One region of the Paenibacillus sp. FSL R5-0486 genome, then DNA from elsewhere that is predicted to be linked to it. Evidence: riboswitches for the same ligand, from Rfam matches in the RefSeq annotation. Region 1 holds a riboswitch; each other region holds the start of a gene.
The links. A riboswitch is a leader RNA that binds a small molecule or an ion and turns the genes downstream of it on or off. The one in region 1 is predicted to bind cyclic di-AMP.
Positions count from the first base shown of each region.

Region 2: another riboswitch for cyclic di-AMP. It lies ahead of MKY01_RS00525 (C40 family peptidase); the one in region 1 lies ahead of MKY01_RS07315 (hypothetical protein).
Region 3: another riboswitch for cyclic di-AMP. It lies ahead of MKY01_RS00150 (3D domain-containing protein); the one in region 1 lies ahead of MKY01_RS07315 (hypothetical protein).
Region 4: another riboswitch for cyclic di-AMP. It lies ahead of MKY01_RS18025 (3D domain-containing protein); the one in region 1 lies ahead of MKY01_RS07315 (hypothetical protein).

Region 1 covers NZ_CP150237.1:1,658,351-1,663,826, forward strand. Annotated here, with positions in the region: gene MKY01_RS07300 (urease accessory UreF family protein) at 199-900, opposite strand; tRNA gene MKY01_RS07305 (tRNA-Leu) at 1,345-1,427, shown strand; gene MKY01_RS07310 (glutathione peroxidase) at 1,577-2,056, opposite strand; cyclic di-AMP (ydaO/yuaA leader) riboswitch at 2,428-2,603, shown strand; gene MKY01_RS07315 (hypothetical protein) at 2,719-3,117, shown strand; gene MKY01_RS07320 (HAD family hydrolase) at 3,245-3,928, shown strand; gene MKY01_RS07325 (Nramp family divalent metal transporter) at 4,033-5,328, opposite strand.
Region 2 covers NZ_CP150237.1:106,770-112,245, forward strand. Annotated here, with positions in the region: gene MKY01_RS00505 (4a-hydroxytetrahydrobiopterin dehydratase) at 1-247, shown strand, start outside; gene rbsK (ribokinase) at 292-1,275, shown strand; gene MKY01_RS00515 (cytochrome c) at 1,350-1,706, opposite strand; gene MKY01_RS00520 (GNAT family protein) at 1,857-2,351, opposite strand; gene MKY01_RS00525 (C40 family peptidase) at 2,707-3,141, opposite strand; cyclic di-AMP (ydaO/yuaA leader) riboswitch at 3,181-3,318, opposite strand; gene MKY01_RS00530 (hypothetical protein) at 3,564-4,415, opposite strand; gene MKY01_RS00535 (M1 family metallopeptidase) at 4,426-5,476, opposite strand, start outside.
Region 3 covers NZ_CP150237.1:31,274-36,749, reverse strand. Annotated here, with positions in the region: gene yabG (sporulation peptidase YabG) at 1-412, opposite strand, end outside; gene rsmA (16S rRNA (adenine(1518)-N(6)/adenine(1519)-N(6))-dimethyltransferase RsmA) at 472-1,374, opposite strand; gene rnmV (ribonuclease M5) at 1,379-1,924, opposite strand; gene MKY01_RS00150 (3D domain-containing protein) at 2,080-3,264, opposite strand; cyclic di-AMP (ydaO/yuaA leader) riboswitch at 3,538-3,791, opposite strand; gene MKY01_RS00145 (TatD family hydrolase) at 4,033-4,803, opposite strand; gene MKY01_RS00140 (HD domain-containing protein) at 5,137-5,476, opposite strand, start outside.
Region 4 covers NZ_CP150237.1:4,058,333-4,063,808, forward strand. Annotated here, with positions in the region: gene MKY01_RS18005 (DUF350 domain-containing protein) at 1-141, opposite strand, end outside; gene MKY01_RS18010 (PspA/IM30 family protein) at 237-908, opposite strand; gene MKY01_RS18015 (hypothetical protein) at 1,020-1,361, opposite strand; gene MKY01_RS18020 (polysaccharide deacetylase family protein) at 1,515-2,306, shown strand; gene MKY01_RS18025 (3D domain-containing protein) at 2,414-3,088, opposite strand; cyclic di-AMP (ydaO/yuaA leader) riboswitch at 3,091-3,286, opposite strand; gene MKY01_RS18030 (amino acid ABC transporter ATP-binding protein) at 3,505-4,227, opposite strand; gene MKY01_RS18035 (ABC transporter permease subunit) at 4,214-5,476, opposite strand, start outside.

The DNA of each region.
Region 1 (5,476 bases):
GAGCTGTATGTTTTATTATATACGTAAATTCGTCATCTAACAATTAAAAAAGACGGAAAAAAGTGTATTTTGTGATTATAAATGGCGTAAATACGTAAATAAAACAAATAAAATGACAAAAAACACGTCGGCAAGGAGGTTGCCGCGTGTTTTTTAGTTTTTTTGAATGAAGGGGAGCAGGCATGAGGAGGAAGAGGATTAGGCCCTGTAGGCATGAAGTCCAGCTCCGAGCATATGGAAACTGGGGAAAAACGATTTCATGGACATTGAGGTTGGCTGTGCCAGTCCATCCGCAGCCGAGGCGCTGACGGTCTTCCATTCATTCTCCAGATCTGTGGCCAGGCGGACCATCAGATCCTTGGTTGTATCGTTGTTCAGGGGAATGACTTTGGAGGCTTCGGTTATGCAGGCATTCATGGCTGAATGCAGGTAACCAAGGACCGCCTCTTCGACCGGGATGTCGAGGTGGTGGTTAATCCAGGCATGAACAGTAGAGAGGCAGCCAACCGAATCGTATTTGGCAAAGATCTGTTCGAGCTGGCTGAATTCAATCCAGGGGTGCAGAGCTCGTGCAAGTCTGATCAATCGTTTACCCATGGCGGCAGCTTGTTCTCTGAGATCTCCAGGGGTTCGCTGAACATGGACAAGCTTGTCGATAAGAGCTATCCGCCATGTATCCTTGTGATCTGCTGCAGTATAGATACCTTTGATGGCCATACCTTCAAGACGAACGATGCTCGGATGCAACTGACAACGCATGAATGATTCGAGATCTTCAGCATTACGAATGGTACCCTCCCTGATATGGATATCCATGCCGAAGGAATGGGTGAACCCTCCAACCTGAATAGAGGAATCAAGCAGTTTGACATAATCGAGCAGCTTATTCCCACGGTTCACAATCATTCGCCTCCTGTGTTCGTTAAATGTCACTTAAAGTGACATTTATATTCCTTTTTGTTTGCTTTATGTTTAAAAATCCGAATTATATGATAGTTATCATCCCATAAATGTCCGCTTTTTGTCAATAGTATCCGTGAAAATTAATGGATTAAATCTGGAATTTAATATTTGTGTTATTTTATATAACTTATTGTGTTATTTATGTGGTGAAGTTCATGGAGGACTATATATAAGGAAGGACTATATATAAATGAATCAAAAAGATCGGCTCTTACCGAAAAAGAGGGGATCAAATCTAATCATATGCAGTTCATGGGTAAAGATGACGAGATTATGCGATTTTTGATGAAAATGCCTAGCTGAAAAAGAAGTATTAAAAAATACTTTACTTTTAGTTCTGAACCCGGTATAATCAATTCTGTTGCCGATTATTTACGACATGCGGTCGTGGTGGAATGGCAGACACGCTATCTTGAGGGGGTAGTGGGCGTATGCCCGTGGAGGTTCGAGTCCTCTCGACCGCATCATATGAACGATTAAAAAGAAGCTTTCCATTAATGGGAAGCTTCTTTTTTTGTCTTTTTCGAACAGTATGACATCAAAGTTGAGAAAAAAAGGCCACCCATTACCGGGGCAATGCTGCTCTACCTTCCGGCTACGGGTGGCCTGTGTATTATTTTTGAAGTAAGTTCTTGATATCTTCTTCAATCTTGTCCGGTGTTGTTTTGGGAGCATAACGTTTAATGACCTGTCCGTTCTGATCCACGAGGAATTTGGTAAAATTCCATTTGATTGCTTTGGAGCCGAGCAGGCCAGGAGCCTCTGTGCTAAGGTGTTGGAAAAGAGGGTGAGCGCTTGAGCCGTTCACATCAATTTTCTCAAACATGGGGAAACTCACGCCATAATTCATCTGACAGAACTCGGCAATATCGTCGGAAGATCCTTTTTCCTGTGCAAACTGGTTGCTTGGGAAACCAAGAACTTCAAATGGAGCATCTTGAAACTTGTCTTGCAATTCTTGCAGACCTTTGAATTGAGGGGTAAGGCCGCATGAGCTTGCCGTATTCACAATCAGGAGCACTTTGTCACGGTAGTCGGACATTTCAACTTCTTGACCGCGAAGGGTATTCACTTTGTAATCGTAGACTGTCATCTAAATCGCCTCCATTTATTTACTCTTATATCTTCTATTATATTGGTTGCAATTAAATATTGCAAAACTAATATGGTGTTAAAAGCATCAAAACAGGCAAGTTGTGCAGAATACGTGAATGAATTGCGAAGTGATTTACGCCAGAGTGAGAATTAGATAGCCTTGAAGAGATGGATAGAGTATAACCTTATTGTAAGCGTTATTATGAACGAGTATTGGCAAAAATCTGCCGATTCGGTGATCTGTAAGGACTTTACACCGTCATGGCGGGGGTGTATGATTCATAACGTAATTTCAATTTAAACTAAATTGTACTTGAAAAACGAAACAAACGATAATATCGCTCGATCTTACCTTAAGATATACGAACGATGTTTTAATCGCTGAGTTTCCATTCATTAATGAATGGGAAACGGGGGAACCAACGGAATGCGCTGTCCAGGACAGTGGGCATTCATGGGGTGAATTTTCCGGTGACAGCCGGAAATAGGGCGACTCTCGCGCCCGAATCCGTCAGCTAACCTCGTAAGCGTTAAAGGGAGAGGCAACAAGCCGTACGCTGGTTCATGGTGTTTTCGCCATGGGTTATTTAAGAAGCGTTCGGGAGGCCTTGGTCCCCCACGCTTCTTTTTTGTTGTCTTTTCACGCCAAGGGAGGAACGAATGATGGATACTGAGATGATCTTAGTGACTGCTCCAAATGAAGCAGGACGCAAATTTATCAAATTGCTGATGTACAAAAAAATGCCGTTTGCCGTTCTAACCAACAGTGCAGGGGAAGAGCGCAGACTCCGTAGAATCGGAGTAGAACATGTCATTCGCATGAATACGGCTGCAGCTCAAAAATGGTTTTTGCCGCAGGGCAGCGTAGGCAACGTGTTTATTTTCGAGAACAGCCTGAATCTGACCTGTCGTTATTTACAGATCTGCCGTTCATGGACATCGAAATCCCTGTGCGTCATTACGGAGCAGAGTCATCCTAAGGGCATCTATCGGGGCATGGGCGCAGACCGGATTGTATATTCGCTCAATGGGGAAGTTGGCTTTCTCCTCAATGGTTAATGCCATAGCTTGTGATTGCTCAGGTGTAAGGTGCCTGTTATAATTGAATGTATCGATAAACGGAAGTTTGAGGAGACTCATGCAGGATGGTGAGTCTTCTTTTTTATGCTTACAAGGAGGAATTGGCGTGCCGGATGTAGGTGGATTGAAATGGTTGTTTTTTGATGTTGGAGATACGCTGGTGGATGAATGGGAGCCGGTTGATGATATTATCGGACAGTTTGTCCGTGAAGCTTGTGCTTTGGGGTATCCGGTGACAATTGAGGCGGTACGCGAACTGTTCGCGAACTGTTACCGAAAATATGAGCAATGGCCTATGAGAGTGGCAATTCGCACATTTGTTGAAGACGAGGGGCATCAAAAACAGATTCAGGACAAGCTGAAGTTTCAAAAAGATCTTGAACGTCCTTTTCCTTCAGCAGATTTTGTTCTTCAGCAGTTGTCACGGCATTATCGCATTGGCATTATTGCCAATCAGAGTCCTGGAACGGAAGAGAGACTGGAGAGTTACGGCTTGCGGAAGTATGTTGATGTTCTGGCATGTTCAGCTGAAGAAGGAGTGTCCAAGCCAGACCCTGAGTTATACGCTGTGGCCTTGAAGCAGGCCGGTTGTGAACCGGAGGAAGCCGTCATGATCGGAGATCGGATCGATAACGACATTATACCTGCTCGGAATCTGGGCATGCGTACGATTCGAATTATGCAGGGTTACGGAAGATTACAGCCAGAACTATCGGATGACAACCGTGCGGATTGGACTGTTGATTCATTGGATCAACTCCTGCCGTTACTGATGCCAAATCAGGATTAGATTCAGATGGTTGTTTATTGGATTGCAACAATAAAGGCTGATCAACTGGGTATAAAATACCGGAGTTGATCAGCCTTTTTAGTATTTAGCCAATTAAAATGAGATTAGAACAACCGGATCGTCTGAATGATCAGATATACATTCAGCACAACGATAATCGCGGCAATGACCCATGAGATGATTTTGAGCCACAATTTGTTGGCGAATGCACCCATGCTTTTTTTATCACTTGTGAACATCACCAGGGGAATTACAGCAAAGGGCAATTGAAGCGACAGCACGACCTGACTCAAAATGAGCAGTTCTTCTGTGCCATGTTCTCCTGCAATGGCTGTCACAATTACCGCCGGGATGATGGCGATCAGACGTGTGACCAGTCTGCGCAGCCAAGCCGGAATTCGAATGTTCAGGAAACCTTCCATAACGATCTGTCCAGCGAGTGTACCTGTAAGGGTAGAGTTCTGACCTGATGCTAACAGCGCCACACCGAACAAGATACTTGCAACCGTAGTACCCAATAGAGGTGTCAGCAGATGATAGGCATCTGCGATCTCGGCAACCTGCGTCATACCAGCACTGTGAAATACAGCGGCAGATACAATCAGGATGGCTGCATTGATGAACAGGGCCAGTGTCAGCGCAATCGTAGAATCCATGGTCGAGTACCGAATGGCTTCTTTTTTGCCCTGTGGTGTCTGTTCGATCTGACGGGTCTGCACAATGGAAGAATGCAGGTACAGATTATGCGGCATCACGGTTGCTCCGATAATACCAATGGCAATATAGAGCATGGCCGGGTTTTGCAGAATCTCAACATTTGGTACAAAACCATGGAGCACACCGCCCATATCCGGTTTCGCCAGAAACAGGTCAATACCGAAGCAGAGGGCGATGGTTGCCATCAGCACAATGACGAGAGTTTCCAAAGCGCGGAAGCCTTTGTTTTGCAGAACAAGAATCAGGAGTACATCAACTGCGGTGATGATAACGCCGTATAACATGGGGATGTTAAATAACAGTTTTAATGCGATGGCAGAACCAATGACTTCAGCCAGATCGGTAGCTGCAATGGCAAGCTCACACAGAATCCATAACATCATAACAACAGGCATGCTGAATCGTTCACGACAGGCTTGAGCCAGATCCCGTCCAGTGACGATACCGAGCTTGCCAGCCAGCGACTGAAGGACAACGGCCATCAGGTTCGATAACAGGATAACGGATAACAAGGTATACCCGAACTGCGAGCCGCCTGCGATATCTGTTGCCCAGTTCCCCGGATCCATGTAACCTACGGCAACAAGGTATCCTGGGCCTACAAAGGCGAGGAATTTCTTCCACCATGCAGCATTCTGCGGAACTTTCATGGAACTATGTGCTTCTCCAAGGGAAGGGGTCATGCCCGCAGTAGACAATGATTCTCTTGAAGGAGCGTTGAACGGATTTTTTTTACTCATACGATAATCACCTGACTTTGAATTATTGATTTGGAGATATTGATGCGGTACAAACCGCTCATGATATATCTAAATTTTTATGTTTATTGTT
Region 2 (5,476 bases), 1.6 Mb from region 1:
CTGGGAACTGGAAGAGGGACGGTGGATTGTACGTAAATTCGTGTTCTCCAACTACATGAAAGGGATTGCATTTGTGGATGAGGTCGCTGCGATCTCGGAAGCATTCAATCATCATCCTTTTATTACGATTGATTATACAACGGTTACGCTGCGTCTCACATCATGGGATGCGGGTGGTATTACATCTGTAGATATCAAGGAAGCAGGGCAATATAACGAAGCTTATGACAAAATGAGGTCGCAATAACGAGGTCGGTTATTATCACGCGGCCAGAAGTGAGTGAACCATACATGTCAGACTATAATCAGAAACAACCTCTTATTGCTGTCGTAGGCAGTCTCAATATGGATCTTGTGGTGAAGACAGACACAATTCCGGAAGAGGGAGAGACGGTGAGCGGTGAGGAGCTGCATTATCTCGCTGGTGGCAAAGGGGCCAACCAGGCTGTTGCCGCTGCGCGTCTGGGTGGACAGACTACGATGATTGGCGCGGTGGGATCGGACGGTTTTGGCGAACGTCTGCTGCACAGTCTGACGGAAAGTGGTGCAGATGCCTCGCGGGTTCGCATATTGGAAGAAACGGTAACAGGGACGGCTTCCATCTGGCTCTCTCGGGGAGACAACCGGATTATTGTTATTCCTGGTGCGAATGGGAAAGTGGTGCCTGAGATGCTGGAAGAGGCGGATACGGTAAAAAGCCTGACTGCAGCCGCAGCGGTGCTGCTGCAGCTGGAGATCCCGCTGCCAGCGGTTACCCGCGCCGCCCAACTGGCGGCTGAAGGCAGCGCACTGGTGGTGCTCAACCCGGCTCCCGCGGTGCCGGGTCTGCCCCAGGAGCTCCTGCGGTGCGTCGACGTTGTCACGCCGAACCGCAGTGAGCTTGCCGTGCTTACCGGCCGGGATCATCTCCGGCCGGAAGACCTGGATGCGGCGGTCGCAGAGCTCGCCGCATCCCTCGGGGCCGCTGTCGTCACGACGCTCGGCCCCGAGGGGGCTGTGTACGCGGCGCCGCCTGGTGGCCGCGTACAAGCAGGGCGTGCCGGCGCGTGCCGTGCGCCCGGCTACGCCGTAAGCGCCGTCGATACGACCGGCGCTGGCGATTGCTTCAACGGCGCGCTGGCGGTAGCTCTCGCGCGCGGTGAGACTTTGGACGCGGCCGTAGGCTTTGCCATGGGTGCGGCGGCGTTATCCGTGACAAAGCTCGGCGCCCAGTCCGGGATGCCGTACGCACGTGAAGTTGAGGCCTTTTTGGCTGAGCATGCCGCAGAGGCTTAATAATTGATATAACAAAGAGGCTCTTATTCTCCGAAAAGGGGATTAAGCGCCTCTTTGTTATGCGTGTGCAGAGATTATTTCTTCTCTGACAGCCACATGGCGATATTTGCAATCTCTTCGTCCTGCAGTTTGCCCTTGAAGGAAGGCATACCACCTTTACCTTTGACAATCGTAGAATAGATCTTCTCCAGATCATCCTGGCTGCCGATGTTAGCCAGAGCAGGTCCTACGCCACCTTGAAGCTGATCCCCGTGACAGGAGATACAATTGGCTTTGACCAGTGCTTCAGCCTGTCCGGCATCCAATGTTACTTCCGGCATGGTTGGCTTGGCTTCTTCAGCCACTTCTTCTTTCCCTGGAAGCGTAAACATTAAAACAATAGCTAAAGCGCATGCTGCAAAAAATACTCCGCTCATGATCCATTTGTGCATCCCTTATGTCCCCTCCAGAATGAAAGATCATCTAACCTGAAACTATCCATATCATTATAACGGAACCTGTACTGACATCATAGCATTTTGTGGGAATTTTTTGAACTAATCACATAACAAGGGGCAAATTTGGTTGTTTTGCAATGGATTCTAACCGCGAGGCCCTTCATAAACCATACAGTGAAAGGGCTTCAAGCCGGTTGGGGTCTGCCGTTCGTATGTATCATGGGTGACAAATCCACTCTTCAGATAGACTTGAATGGCACGAGCATTCCAAGTGAGTACTTCCAGATCAATCTCATTCGTGGGATTTCGGCGAATGGCTTCTTGTACAATGGCAGTGACAAAAGCTGTCCCTTGACCCTGACCACACAGCTCTGGATGCATGCCAAGGCCAATCCGGGTTACCCCTTGAAGTGGGAAGTATTGAGCAAACCCACATATACGATCGTTCTGATCCAGGACGCTCGCATATTGCTCCTGCCGCAGCTGTGCATCTCCGAATTCCACTTCCAGAGCTTTCATCTGCTCCCAGGGGAGCCAGCTGTAGATATTGTAAGGCGGATCATACTGCCAACTGCAGATAAGCTCCGCATGTTCTTCTCGCATGGGTACAACGTGAAACGTCACAGGGGTTTCCTTCATACACCTGCATGCTCCTTTCCTTGAAACAGAACTCTTTGTCCACTCTACAAAAGTGATGTTCATTTAGCAAGTCTTCCTTCCCAAGAAAAAAAATGAAACAAAAGTTCCGGTAATTTCGTTTATATTATAACGGGATGGGTAAAAACATCATAAGGGCACGGACGAACGAACGCAAAATGAACCTGTTGATGTCGCAGGATATGCCCCGAGTATAACTTGCAACATGAATAAGGATTGAAGCACAAAAAAACCGCCGGATACATTCCTGCGGAGAATGTACCGGGCGGTTCTGTTATGCTTCTTGCTTCGTTCCAGTATGTTTAATGGTTACAGCATCATGTTGCTCAGCTTGTCCCTAGTCAAGGGCCAGTGATTCATATGCGTCCGTGCTCATAATCCGTTTTGCGCCAACATAACGATTGGCCCAATAGTTTTCACTCAATGCACTGATCGTAACGCCTTTGGAAGAAGAGGAGTGTGCGAACTTTCCATCCCCTACAAAAATTCCTACATGGGATACGCCTTTACCTGTTGTATTAAAGAACACCAGATCGCCAGCTCTCATTTCCATGCGGGATACGGAATCGCCCATGTCGAATTGGGAACTGGATTGGCGTGCTAAATCAATACCCAACTTGTCGAATACATACCGTGTAAATCCGGAGCAGTCAAAGCCGTTGAGCGTTGTTCCTCCACTTTGATATGTAGTTCCCATTGCTGAATCAATTACTTTGTCCATCTTTGAATCTGCGAATGCGCTACCTGCACCAAGCGATAAAGCGAATGTGATGCTAAGTACAGCTGCGGTTAATTTCTTCTTGAACAAGAGATATTCCCCTTCCAACGCCTGCGAGGTTAGCTTAAGGATTCGGTTGAAGGTCCCCTATGATCCCTCTGTAGCAAGATCAATTCACCCATAACTGGTTCCCCCGCTTCCCAGGTGCCAGGAATTTGGCTATGCTAGTTATGCACCTGCGAAATCAAGAAATGACGATTTAATTTTAAGTAGTTACAAATATGAATGTAAATATTACAAAGTTGTTACTAAAAACTCACTGCGATTATTGTAACAGAGGAGTACGGCTTTGGCAACGTTTAGCAACAAATTTAGCAAAAAAAACCTCGACCTTTGACGGGGAAAGGTTGAGGTTTGCCTATTTATAAGTACATATTAGGCCATGAGTTTAACATGTGATGGTAACAATTTTTAAACTATCTGCTCTCACCTTTGGATATTTTGGACTGCCATAATCGGAAATGGCTGCATATTTTCCACAGACTCAATAGACACCTGGCAAGTGGATACGTCTGTTGTAGTATAAGTCCGGTAAGTCCCGTTAATAACCATGAGGCTGTAGTGAATGCCCCAAAGACGAGTAGGTGTACTCCGCCCAGCAGGAGTGCAATGCCGATTACGGCGATGAGATGACGCAGTGCAATCCAGAGGGCTTTGAGGGTACCGTGAGCCCCGCCTTCTCCTTCTGGTGCCGAAACACCGAACTGCATGTAGAGTATGACATGGTGGATGATCCAACCATATACAATCCAGGAAGCAACATAAGGTATACCAGGCAAAAGTAATTGAAGGGAATGAAATCCGTCCATGAGAATTGAGTAAAGCTTCGGTATGAGCCAGTAGGCGGGCAGAAGTATCAATAATGTACGTATGGTGTGGAGCAGTAGCATCGGTTTCCACAGATTTTTGATTCCGCGGACAAAGGGGATACGCTCTTCTGTAGAATTAAAGTGCTGAAGTGAGTAGAGCAGTCCTGCCTGAATGAGGGGGCTGATCAACATGCGAACCAGCAGCATGCCCCCGAGAATCCATAGATAACGATGAACCTCCGGATGGGTAGACAGGTTAAGTTGACTTTCCATTTTGAACAAAAGTGTACTCAGCTCACCGGCATCAGCATCTGGATAGCGAAGGAGCAGTGGGATGACGGCCGATTGTACCATTCGATAGAAGAAATATCCCCAAATGAGTTGATAGAGAAATAAGAGTGCGGCAATGAACATATGCTGACGGACGAGAAACCAGCCTTCACGTATTTTCGCTTTCACCGTTTCCACCTCACCATGACAGACCTCCGAATATGGCTTCTATTAGTTTGGTTACACTCATGCTCCAGCGGGACTTCGTCTGCTCATCCAGTCCGGATTTCAGGAAATTGTTCATATGGCGGTTCTCCAGCACGATCGAGTACAGGGGATCGGTCATGGCCCAGGATACGGGGGATGTGTGAGTTAATTTATACGTGATGCGATCTTCTTTGCCATTCCATTGCTTGGTGAGGATATGCCCGTCTTCAAAAGCAATGCGAACAGGAACGGCGCTGTAATCACTACCTTTTTTTGCGATCGTCACGGATGACTCGTACAATGTTTGACCGTCTTTCTGTACGGGCGTAATACGAATCTTCTCTACAGCAAAGTCAGCCATCCCATTACCATAGACGTATTGATCAAAATAATCAGACCAGGAAGTGCGGGTCACTTGCTCCACAACCTTTTGAAAATCAGCGGATGTGGGATGTTTGAAACGGTACTTCTTCACATAGGTAGAGAGAATACGCTCCATCTTCTTGGCACCAACTTGATGTTCAATGCCGAGCAATACTAGCTTGCCGCGTGTGTAGACATTGGCTGCATACTCATCCTGTGAATCGAACTTCCAGGACTCTTGTGTTAAGGATGAAGGAGATGTAATCAGTCCCGATTGTACCGGCAGATTCGGAATCAATCCGTATTCCTGCTCCATCAGTTTGTCTTCTGCATAAGAGGTGAATCCCTCATCCAGCCAGGCTTCCTCGAATTCGTTGCTGGCAACCATGCCGTAGAAGTACTGGTGTCCGATCTCGTGGACTACGGTTCGTTCCAGGTCATAACCTGGCGTGGTGTCATCGGCTCCAAAGGCTGTAACTAGCGTAGGGTATTCCATACCTCCAGCGCCATTCCCCGCTTTGGGTGGAACTACGATGGATAAGGTAGCATAAGGATATGGGCCAAACCATTTGCTATAATTGGCTAGAGCGGCCTTCGCGGCGTAGAAATAACGTTCTTTCAGATCCTGATGAGCTGGGTCCAGATATAACTTGATTCGTACACCAGGCACATTGGGTGCA
Region 3 (5,476 bases), 1.6 Mb from region 1:
ATTCATGGACATACTGTCCCTCTGCGGGTACACGAAGTTGCTCATAGAGATCCATACTTTTTTTCAAATAGTTCGGATCTCCATCCAGATGAAGCACCTTTCCAGGCATTTCAAAATAAGCCGGTTCCTGCTGGGCAGACCAATCCTGTACCAGACCTTCACGATTCCGCTCAGCCTGTTCCATACGATTCTGCTGCAGACGGGACAGGGTCTGATGTGCTTTAATATGCGCCTGTCTGGTCTTGGCGCTTTGTGGTTCGTAGGGAACCTGTATCAAATCGTCCACCGGGGAATCGGCAATCAGCCGGAACTCAGTCCCTTTAATGACCGCAGCATCCAACTGGAGGCCTTCCACCCGAAAAGTCACATCGCCGCCGTATGACTTCCGAACGACCAAGTCTCCGATATTCATCAACGTAATCACCTCTACCCCATCGTATGGGCAGAGACCCGGTTTGGTTCATTCAAATTTTACAGCGCTGCACGTACCCCTGCTTCCCACATTACGGTGCTGAGTGTGGCATACTCTTGCAGACTCAACGTCTCTCCACGTCGGGACGGTTGAATACCTGCCTGCTCCAGCAGAATGTCTGCCTGTTCCCGGTTCTCCTTTGTGAAGAAACGTGCCTTCAAGTTGTTTGAGATTGTTTTTCTCCGCTGGGCAAAAGAAGCCTGTACCACTTCGAAGTAGTGTGCTTCATCCGGAATCTCCACTGGTGGCTGCTCACGCACTTTCAGCTTAATGACAGCTGATTCCACATTAGGTTGCGGAATGAAGACCGTAGGAGGCACAATACACACAAGTTCCGGCATACTGTAGTACTGAACTGCGATGCTTAGACTACCGTAGTCTTTTGATCCTGGTGCAGCAGCCATGCGTTCAGCCACTTCTTTTTGGATCATGACAACAATGCTGTCTACCGGCAGCTTCTCTTCCAGCAGTTTCATCATGATTGGAGTCGTTACATAATAAGGCAGGTTAGCTACGACACTGACTTTGTCCACGGATGCAAAATCCGTATTAAACAACTCAGCCAGATCAAGCTTCAACACATCCCCATGATGAACACGTACATTCGAATAAGGCTGCATCACTTCTCCCAGGATTGGGATCAAGCGCTGGTCAATCTCTACGGCTGTGACGGGACCGGCTACCCGAGCCAGTCGCTCCGTGAGGGCTCCAATACCCGGCCCGATCTCCAGTGCGCCCTTAGACTCGTCCAGATCGGCTGCATTAACAATTTTGTTCAGTATATTTTGATCGATCAGAAAGTTCTGACCCAGACTTTTCTTAAATGAGAATCCGTGTCTTTGAATAATCTCTTTCGTACGCTTGGGCGTTGCAATTTCAATCGTCTCTTCCATGTTCTTCATATGCTCACAATCCTTCACGTTCAATTTGCGCTAATGCTGTAGAGAATTCTTCCCGTGTAATCTGAAATACACTGAGACGTTTATGGAACTGCTTTCCGTTACAATATCCGATGCCCAGCAGATTGCCCATCTCCATGCGACGTGCAGCAGCCTGCGGATGTACAATAAGTCCTGCCGCGATCAGGTCCTCCCAATCGATCAGGCTCGGAGCACCTTCGTATGAAGTATGTACGCGCGCCAGAGCATGACGGATCGCCTCTGGTGAGGCATTCTCCACCCCAATGTCCCCTTTGCGCGTTGCATCGGCTTCCGGAATGAAGGCATGTTTGCAGCCTGGCACCTTGTTCGCAATAATTTTTCGAATGCGTTCGCCAGCATGATCCGGATCTGTCAGTACAATGACTCCCCGTCTCTCCTGAGCAAGCGCAATCCGCTTCAGAATGCGTTGGTTGATTGCTGATCCACCTGTTTCTATGGTATCGGCTTCCACGGCCCGACGGATAGCTACCGTGTCGTCACGGCCTTCCACCACAATGACTTCTTTTATCATGTTCCATTTCTTCCTTTCTAACGCAAAAAGAAGAGGAATATCCTCTTCTCTGCCAAACGGCGGGGGAGACTGAATTCAGACTCCTCCGCCGCATATTCCGCATGAATCATTCATGCAACTATTTTATAGCATTCCCATTTCAAAGTAAAACGATTTTAGTTCGCTTCCGGCTTCACCGGACCGATCACGTAGACCGTCTTGCCTTTCTTACGTCCAAAATTCAGGGCATGCTTCACACTGTCATAATACACATCAATTTTGTTGCCTTTAATGGCACCGCCTGTATCTTCCGCACGACGGAATCCCAGACCTTCGATATATACCCACCAGCCAATTGGAATGACTTTGGGATCAACCGCAATGGTGCGTCCTTCCGTTACACGAGTACCGGAAGCTGTTTTAGTTCCAATGCCAGGCTCTTCGGAAGAGTAAGCAGTCATGGATACATTTTTAAGTACTTTGGAGTATTTAAAAGAAGTCCCGGATACGGTAATCACTTTGCTGCCCGAGGCAGATGTTTTCTTCGAGTTCGTTGTTGTAGCCTTTTTGGTTGTTGAAGTTTGAGCCGATACGGTCTGAATCTCAGGTTCTTTCACGACCGGTTTTGCTTTTGTGCCGACAGCGATCACTTTATCTACACGATTATTAGCGACAGATTTGCCGACCATTTTTTTGGAGACCAATTCTCCATCCTGAAATACCTTTTCGATATGCTGTACAATTGTGCCTTCTTTGCCGTTCACAACGACACGGTTATCACCTTTGTACAAGCTAGGGTCAGCCGTTTTAATGACTTTGTAAGCGATCGGTTGCTCTACATCCACTGTACGCTTTGTTACGCGCACTACACGGATCTTCATCTCCGCTTTGATAGCAGTTCCAAGCGCCGGATACACTTTATCATTACTTTCAACTTGAATACCTGATTTTTGAATTGCATCTTCTACCGATGAATCGGTTGTATACAGAGTCTTGGTGTCTCCGTCTGCCGTAATGTTAACTGGAACGGCCCGCTCAATAACGATTCGGTCTCCATCTGTTAACGCCCCATTCATGGACATGGATACCTTATCGTGAGGGCTGACTGTGATCGACTGCTCCTCCAGCATTTCCTGAAGCATTCCTGTACGAGTCTCTACCACCTGAGCTTTGCCATCAATAACCAGTGAAATTTGTTTCCCGGCCTGACCGTAAACGACTAACAAGATCATGATTGTAAGCGCAATTGAGAAAATCGCGATCAATGCCATTTGACGCATGTTCTCATGCTTCCACCGCAACGCGAAAGACTTACTGGATGATCGTGACTCATGGGTCTCTTCTGGTTGGAATGTGCCCACTTCTCCGTCCTCCTTCATAGCCTCGCCGTCTAAAGTAATGCATGATGTCTTTGACGTGACTATACCAAATTTTCTACAGAACACAGATTGGACCAACATAATCCGGTTCTGCACCATGAATCAATCTTCGCAACATGATGTCATCCTCCTGAATACCTACCGTATGATGACAATATTTCTTTTATTCAAAAACAAAAAAGCCAAAGAAAGAGTGTAAGAGGAACTCTTTCGTGGCTTCCGAATGATTTTGAATATCGGAAATTCATGCACGAGGTTGCCTCTCTTTTTCCGCTTGCGAGGTTAGCTGTCGGGTTCGGGCGAAAGAGAGCCGCCCTATCTTGGGTCACCCGCTCATGGCGGACGCCCTTGAATTCACCCCGAGACCCAAAGAAGAAATCAAATACGGCTTCGCAGTTCCCTTCGCTGCTTTTGGGTCAGCGAACGTTGCGCATCGGCCAAATACACCGATGTTTAAGCCCTATTGGTTCCCCCGCTCTCCGTTAACGGAGACTCAGCGAGACTGATTCATGAAAGTAATGTTGTTTCATCGGAAAGTGTCCCTTTGTTCATCCCCCGAACATCTGTCCAATTTTCCGCACAACAATTCACTGAAAAGATGATATCCTGTTTTGATGCATGTTGTAAAGCGTTGATCAAGTACGTTTTTCTGAATATTTGGTTAAAATATTGTAATATTCTTGATTTATTTGGATCAAAGGGCAAATTACCTCCGCTTACCTGCCTTTTTCACCTCATTTGCTCGTTTTTTTAACGAATCCCAAATCGTTCCATGGCATTTTTGGTTGTTATTGCAGCAATTTCCTCCACCGAAATGCCTTTAATTTCCGCAGCTGCCTCTGCAACCAGACGTACATGCGCTGTCTCATTTCGCTTCCCACGATAAGGGTGCGGTGTCAAATATGGAGCATCTGTTTCAATGAAAAACCGGTCCATAGGAACCTTCTCCAGCACCTCTTTGGGTTGCTTTGCATTTTTGAATGTGATCGGTCCTCCGAAGGAGAGATGGAAGCCCATATCGAGGCAACTTTTTGCTGTTTCCCAGCTGCCCGAGAACGAGTGCATCACACCACCAACTTCACCCGCCTTCTCTTCACGCAAAATTCTTATGATATCCTCATGCGCATCCCGATTATGGATGACAATTGGCATGTTCACTTCACGCGCCAAAGCAATTTGTTGTCGTAATACGCGATGCTGTATTTCTTTTGGTGAAGTATCCCAGTGATAATCCAATCCAATCTCACCGATCGCAACCACTTTTTCATGCTTGCATAAAGATGCAATCCACTCCAAATCGCCCTCCTGCATTGTGATCGCATCTACGGGATGCCAACCTACAGCTGCATATATAAAGTCATATGTTTCGGCGAGTTTCATTGTGGTTGGAATTGTCTCCCGGTTAAAACCAATGTTGATCATGCGACCAACTCCTGCATCTACAGCACGCTGAATCATGTCCTCGCGGTCCTCGTCGAATTGTGGTGCATCCAGATGTGTATGTGTGTCGAACAGCATCATGTCTGTATCTCCCTTCATGTCGAAATAACGACTATCTTCTTTTTCAAAATCCAATTTGTAAAATTCAATAATTTAATGACTCATACATAAAACATTTTGGGTAATCTGTGTATTACATCATTACGTTTGTTTCTTCACAACTACAATATATAGAAGATATACGGATATTCTGATCTATATATTGCTGATTGTACTCATTCTGCCTGCTTCCATTTACAAAATTATGTCGATCTACATATACTCCCCATTAAAGCAGATTACTGTATCATGAAAAATAGCTCTTTTAGAAAGTGTTTTGATATCGAAATTCTTCATCGGATTATACTCACACGATTACAAGAAATAGGGGCGTATATGTGACGGTAATTCGTGAATAATCGCATCCACCTTGTTTTGCGGGTAATACAAATGATGTTTCCCTCGGTGAAGCCCACTGATGGAACGGACAATGTCAGATACTTCTGACAACTCACGTAAATTGTCCTGTCGATCCAGAAGAAGAATCTGCTTATCTGTGGATTCATCCGGACGAAACACATCATACGGATTATCCGAAGGAAAATCAATTTCAAGATCATATTCGGGATCGAGGCCAGCCTGTACAAAAGCTTCCCGAATCTCTTCCATCATTGTCAAGTCGACCTGTTCAAGCTCTACATACTTATATAACTTG
Region 4 (5,476 bases), 2.4 Mb from region 1:
TGTAGTAACGGCCATATTGCCGGCCTTAACTTCAGCAAAATCCTTATATTTCGTGAACAGTGAATCAACATACATCAGGACAAACAGCAAAACCGAACCAGATCCGGTCCAGACCAGCATCGCCAAAATGTTCAAATCCATTTACACAGCCCCCACATATCAACATGAACCGCATTTAAAAGCGAAGGAGAAATACTCTTCTCCTCCGCTGGTTAACCTTGCTGACAACCAAGGTATTAGTTCTTATTATCGTATTGTTTCATCAATGCGGCGAGTTCATCTTCAACAGCCTGATCTTTACCCAACTTCTCGAACTCTTCATCCAAAGATTTTCCTTTGGAAGACATTTCGTTACTTGCTTCGGCCTGTGCTTCCATCTGCATCATTTTCTCTTCCATACGCTTCATACCAGCACTTGCAGTATCAGAGCCAAACCCATTCAACGCTTTGTTGATTTCCGTTTGGGCTTTTGCTGCATTGTAACGGGCTACCAGTGTTTCACGTTTGTTCTTCATTTGAGTCAACTGCTTACGCATTTCGTCAAGCTTGCCACGCAGGTTATCTGCAGAAGCCTTGTTTTGGTCATAGCTGGTTTTGTACTCAGCCATCTTCTCTTCAGCAGCCTTTTTCTCTTCCAGGGCACGTCGAGCCAAATCCAGATTCTGAGCACGTGCCGCCGTATGCGCCTGCTCTTCACGTTTCTTCACAAGAGCTTCCTGCTCTTCGAATAACTGCTTGAATTTCTTTTCAATGGCGATCTGTTGAGCTACTGCTTTCTCCGCATCTTCCAGATCCTCTTGCATGTCACGGATATATTGGTCCGTCATCTTGATTGGATCTTCCGCCTTGTCAATAATGGCGTTGATGTTAGACATAGTTAGATCACGCAAACGTTTGAAAATGGACATTATGTTATTCCTCCTAGTCGATATTACATCGTATATAAACATACATACGTAATAATCTACAACTCGTTTCAATTTTAGCAAATAAAATCAAAACATTCGATGGTTCTTATGTCAGGAAGATCGTTTATCTTTGTTCAGATGATCCTCCATCAACCTCTCTGCAGTCTGCACGATTTCGTCGATCTGCATCCGCGTGATGGAATCAAAATGGATACCCATGATCACCGTAACGGTTACTTTCAGCTGCAAGGCAGCCTTTCGGGCAAGCCGCTCACACAGCTCTTGTTCTTTATGCCCAGGAATATGGACTGTCGTCCCGCTTACGCGCTCATGATCCACGTAGAACGTTGCTACGGCGCCAATATGCGCCTTTCCTCCGGTAACGAGAAAAACCTTATCTTCTCCTGCTTCAATCACCTGTAAACGTATGGATTTCAAATCATATGTACTCATACCCATCCACCTATCCTTTTCTATATGTTATGTATGGAGGAATTATGGCTGTCATAAGATAAATCCGCAATGAAACTTCTCACACTACGCATATTTTATGGAACCCCCGGGCATACCAAGGAGAACGTCATTTTGGAAAAGGAGGCCGTTATTATGCGCGTACGCCTCATTATGCTGATGGTTATCGTTATTTTTCTCGGGGGATCTCATGCTCCAGTTTCATCGCGGGATGTTTCAAGCCCGCCAAGTGAATCAGTATCAGGTTCGGATTCTGCGGAAGAAGAACAACTGACATTGGGACAATTACGTCAAAAATATGCCGATACGTTCAAAACCAATGGTCCTTCAACCAAGAAGGTTGCACTGACTTTTGATGATGTACCTGATCCACGATTTACTCCACAAGTACTGGATGTATTGAAGAAATACAATGTCAGAGCTACATTCTTCATCGTGGGTAGTCGTGCTGAGAAACATCCGGATCTGGTGAAACGCATCGTTAAGGAAGGGCATATGGTTGGTAATCACAGCTACAATCATCCTGAATTCAGTAAACTGTCGATGAATGCCTTTCGCAAACAAATTTTACATACCGGGGATATTATCCAACGTTTGGCAGGATATACGCCCAAGATGATTCGGCCACCTTATGGAGACATTAATGAAGAACAGCTGAGATGGGCTGCCAAACAACACTATAGCATTGTGAACTGGAACGTAGACTCCCTGGACTGGAAAGGCCTTTCAAAGGAACAGGTGAAAGATAACATTCTTTCTGCCGTAAAACCCGGCTCCATCGTTCTGCAACATGCTGGAGGCGGTGTAGGGTCAAACCTGAACGGCACGATTGAGGCTTTGCCTGAAATTATTGAGGAACTACGTAATCGGGGATATGAACTGGTCACCTTGGACGAAATGCTGGGATTGCCCAAGGCCAAAGATTAAGATGACCGTGGTAGAAATAAATGAGAATATTAAAAGGGTGCTGTTCAATCGCGAATTAGCGACTGGCAGACACCCTGTTTGAATTCATTTTAAATGTTCTTTTCTCTCTACTTCAGAATGTACAGCTCGATATCCTGAAAACCAAATGAGCTTACAGACTGTTTGCTACCCGGGATAAAGATATCAATCCGGTGACCTTTGATTGCACCGCCCACATCCCGCGCTGTGGCTACAAAAGCTTGTTTTGGCAATCCTGGATGGCTGTGACCAGTTACCAGTACTTTGGTTCCAAGTGGAATTACACTTGGATCAACTGCAATCGTACCCAGTTCAAGGTCATTTCCGAAATAATCGACTGCACCCCAGCCTCCATTTTCAGACGGATCTGCAGAGTATGCCGTTGCTTTTACGTTCACAGCTTTGCTGTAATCGAATGTTTTACCCCAGGCTTGAACAACTTTGTTATCTGCGTTGACGTCCAAGCTTGCTGTAGCAACAGTCTTCGCTTGGGTCTTGCTCTCCGTTGCCGCAGCGGCTGCTACATTGTTTGCCTTACCGGGAATCGTAATTTTCAAACCACCATAAATGTTGTAAGCCGAAATGTCGTTGTTTGCTTTAATTAACGTGTTGAGTGCTACTCCATATTGTTTTGATAAGGTGTAGAAGGTATCCCCTTCTTTGGCCACATGAACTGAATCGGCGTGAGCCGGAACGGCTTGAATGAGCATTGCTGTTGTCATTAATGCTACTGCTGTTTTGGCTATACGTTTCTTGTTAATCATGGTCTTCCTCCCTCATTGTGCCTGCGAAGTTAGTTGTCGGATTCGGATGAGGAGCCCACCCTATAGGTTCTTCGTTACATTTGAAACGTTATGTACCCAATTCACCCCAAGCAGTGTGCTGTAGATCTTTCCCCCTGCACAATCTGCATCGTTACATCCCCCGCACTCCCTATCCGGAAGTTTCGGCAGAGTTCAATATATCACAATTTTGTAACCTGAACTTGTAGTAATTCTTACCAAATGGTTTTTAGCATGTAAGCATTTGTAAGAATACTGGTTAATTCAGAAAGTTTGGTTGACCCGATTCCTTTATATTTGGTAACAGAATAGTTACTTTTCCGAATCCATACGTCATTATTATCCATAAAAAATAGCGTTACCGACTCGAAGTCAGTAACGCTATTTGATCACATCGTTTAGAGTACTTTCGCAAGAAAATCACGTGTACGTGAATTTTTGGGTGCTCCAAACACCTCATCAGGTGTTCCCTCTTCCACAATAACCCCGCCATCCATGAACAAGATGCGGTCTCCCACTTCACGTGCGAAACCCATCTCATGGGTTACGATGACCATCGTCATTCCGCCTTCTGCAAGACGTTTCATGACATCCAGCACTTCGCCGACCATCTCAGGGTCCAGTGCCGACGTAGGCTCGTCAAACAGCATCACATGCGGCTGCATGGCCAATGCTCTAGCAATGGCGATCCGCTGTTTCTGTCCACCAGACAGCTGATTCGGGAATGTATCTTTTTTATCGTACAAGCCCACGGTGTTAAGCAGATCAGAGGCAATTTTCTCCGCTTCCTGAGTGGATTGTTTCTTCACTTTAATCGGAGCAATCGTGATGTTTTGCTGTACCGTTTTGTGTGGGAACAGGTTGAAGTGCTGGAACACCATGCCCATTTTCTCACGAGTTGCGTTAATGTTATGCTTGGGGTCCGTGATTGACACGCCTTCAAAATCAATCTCTCCTGAGGTAGGCTGTTCCAGCAGATTCAGACAACGTAAGAAAGTACTTTTACCTGAACCGGAAGGACCGATGACCACGACAACCTCACCTTTGCCAATCGTCACGTTAATGCCCTTAAGCACATCGTTATTTCCATAAGATTTGTGTAATTGTCTAACGTCTATCACTTGCACTCAACTTCCTTTCCAGTCGTCCCAGCAGCTTGGACAAAATGAACGTCATTACAAAGTAGATGGCTGCTGCAATCAAAAATGGACTCAACCCTTGGTACGTAATGTTCTTGACTACACTTGCCTGATACATAATATCCACCATACCGATAACGGAGATAATGGAGGATTCTTTGATGATAGTTATGAATTCATTACCGATCGCTGGTAATACAGCTTTGAAGGCTTGTGGCAATATGATATAACGCATCGCGGCGCCTCTTCCCATACCTAATGAACGCGCTGCCTCCAACTGACCACGATCCACACCTTGGATACCTGCACGGAAAATCTCCGCCAGATAGGCACCACTATTGATTGAAAGTGTAATGATACCTGCCTGAAGTGCAGTGAAGTTAATGCCAAAGCTCAGGGAAAAACCATAGTAAATAATCATCAACTGTACCAACATCGGTGTGCCACGGATCACTTCAACGTAAGCCGTACCGATCCAGCGCAAGATTGCAGCGTCATGCAAACGGAACAAACAGATGATCAATCCAATAATTACCCCGAAGATAACCCCAAGTGCAGACAACAGAAGTGTGTATCCTACACCTGTAGCATAGAAACTTTTGTACTCCCAGAATACTTGGAAAATATTTTGTGATTTGTTCGCTTTATCCGCCATCAAGAGGCTGGCGTCCGTCACCATCTGATTGATTTTATCTTCGCTTTTCAGTCGCTCCAGTGTTCCATTTACTGCAGCTAGCAGCTCGGTATTACCTTTACGAATCCCGATTGCCGCTTCTGCTTGCTCTTCGTCCGGAACAGCAGCAGCAAGTCCAATGATATCGTCCAGATAACCTACAGCAACGGTATCTTCAACGATTGCCGCGTCAATGCGTTTTGTTTGCAGTTGAAGCACGATATCCGAGATTTTATCCAGCGCAGTAAGCTTCGCTCCTGGAATACTCTGTCCGATCGTTTCCTGAATGGAGCCTTTCTGAACGCCAATCTTCGCATTTTCAAGTTCTGCCATGGTTGGATATTTGTCTTTATCCACATTGCGAACCATAATCACTTGTTTTGATTTATAATAGGTGTCGGAAAAATCGATACTTTTCTTCCGCTCATCCGTCGGCGTCATACCTGAAATCACCAGATCAACACGCCCGCTCTGCAATGAAGGCAGAAGACCGTCGAAGCCCATATCCTCAATCACAAGCTCAGCGCCAAGATCTTTGGCAATCTCTTTGGCGATCTC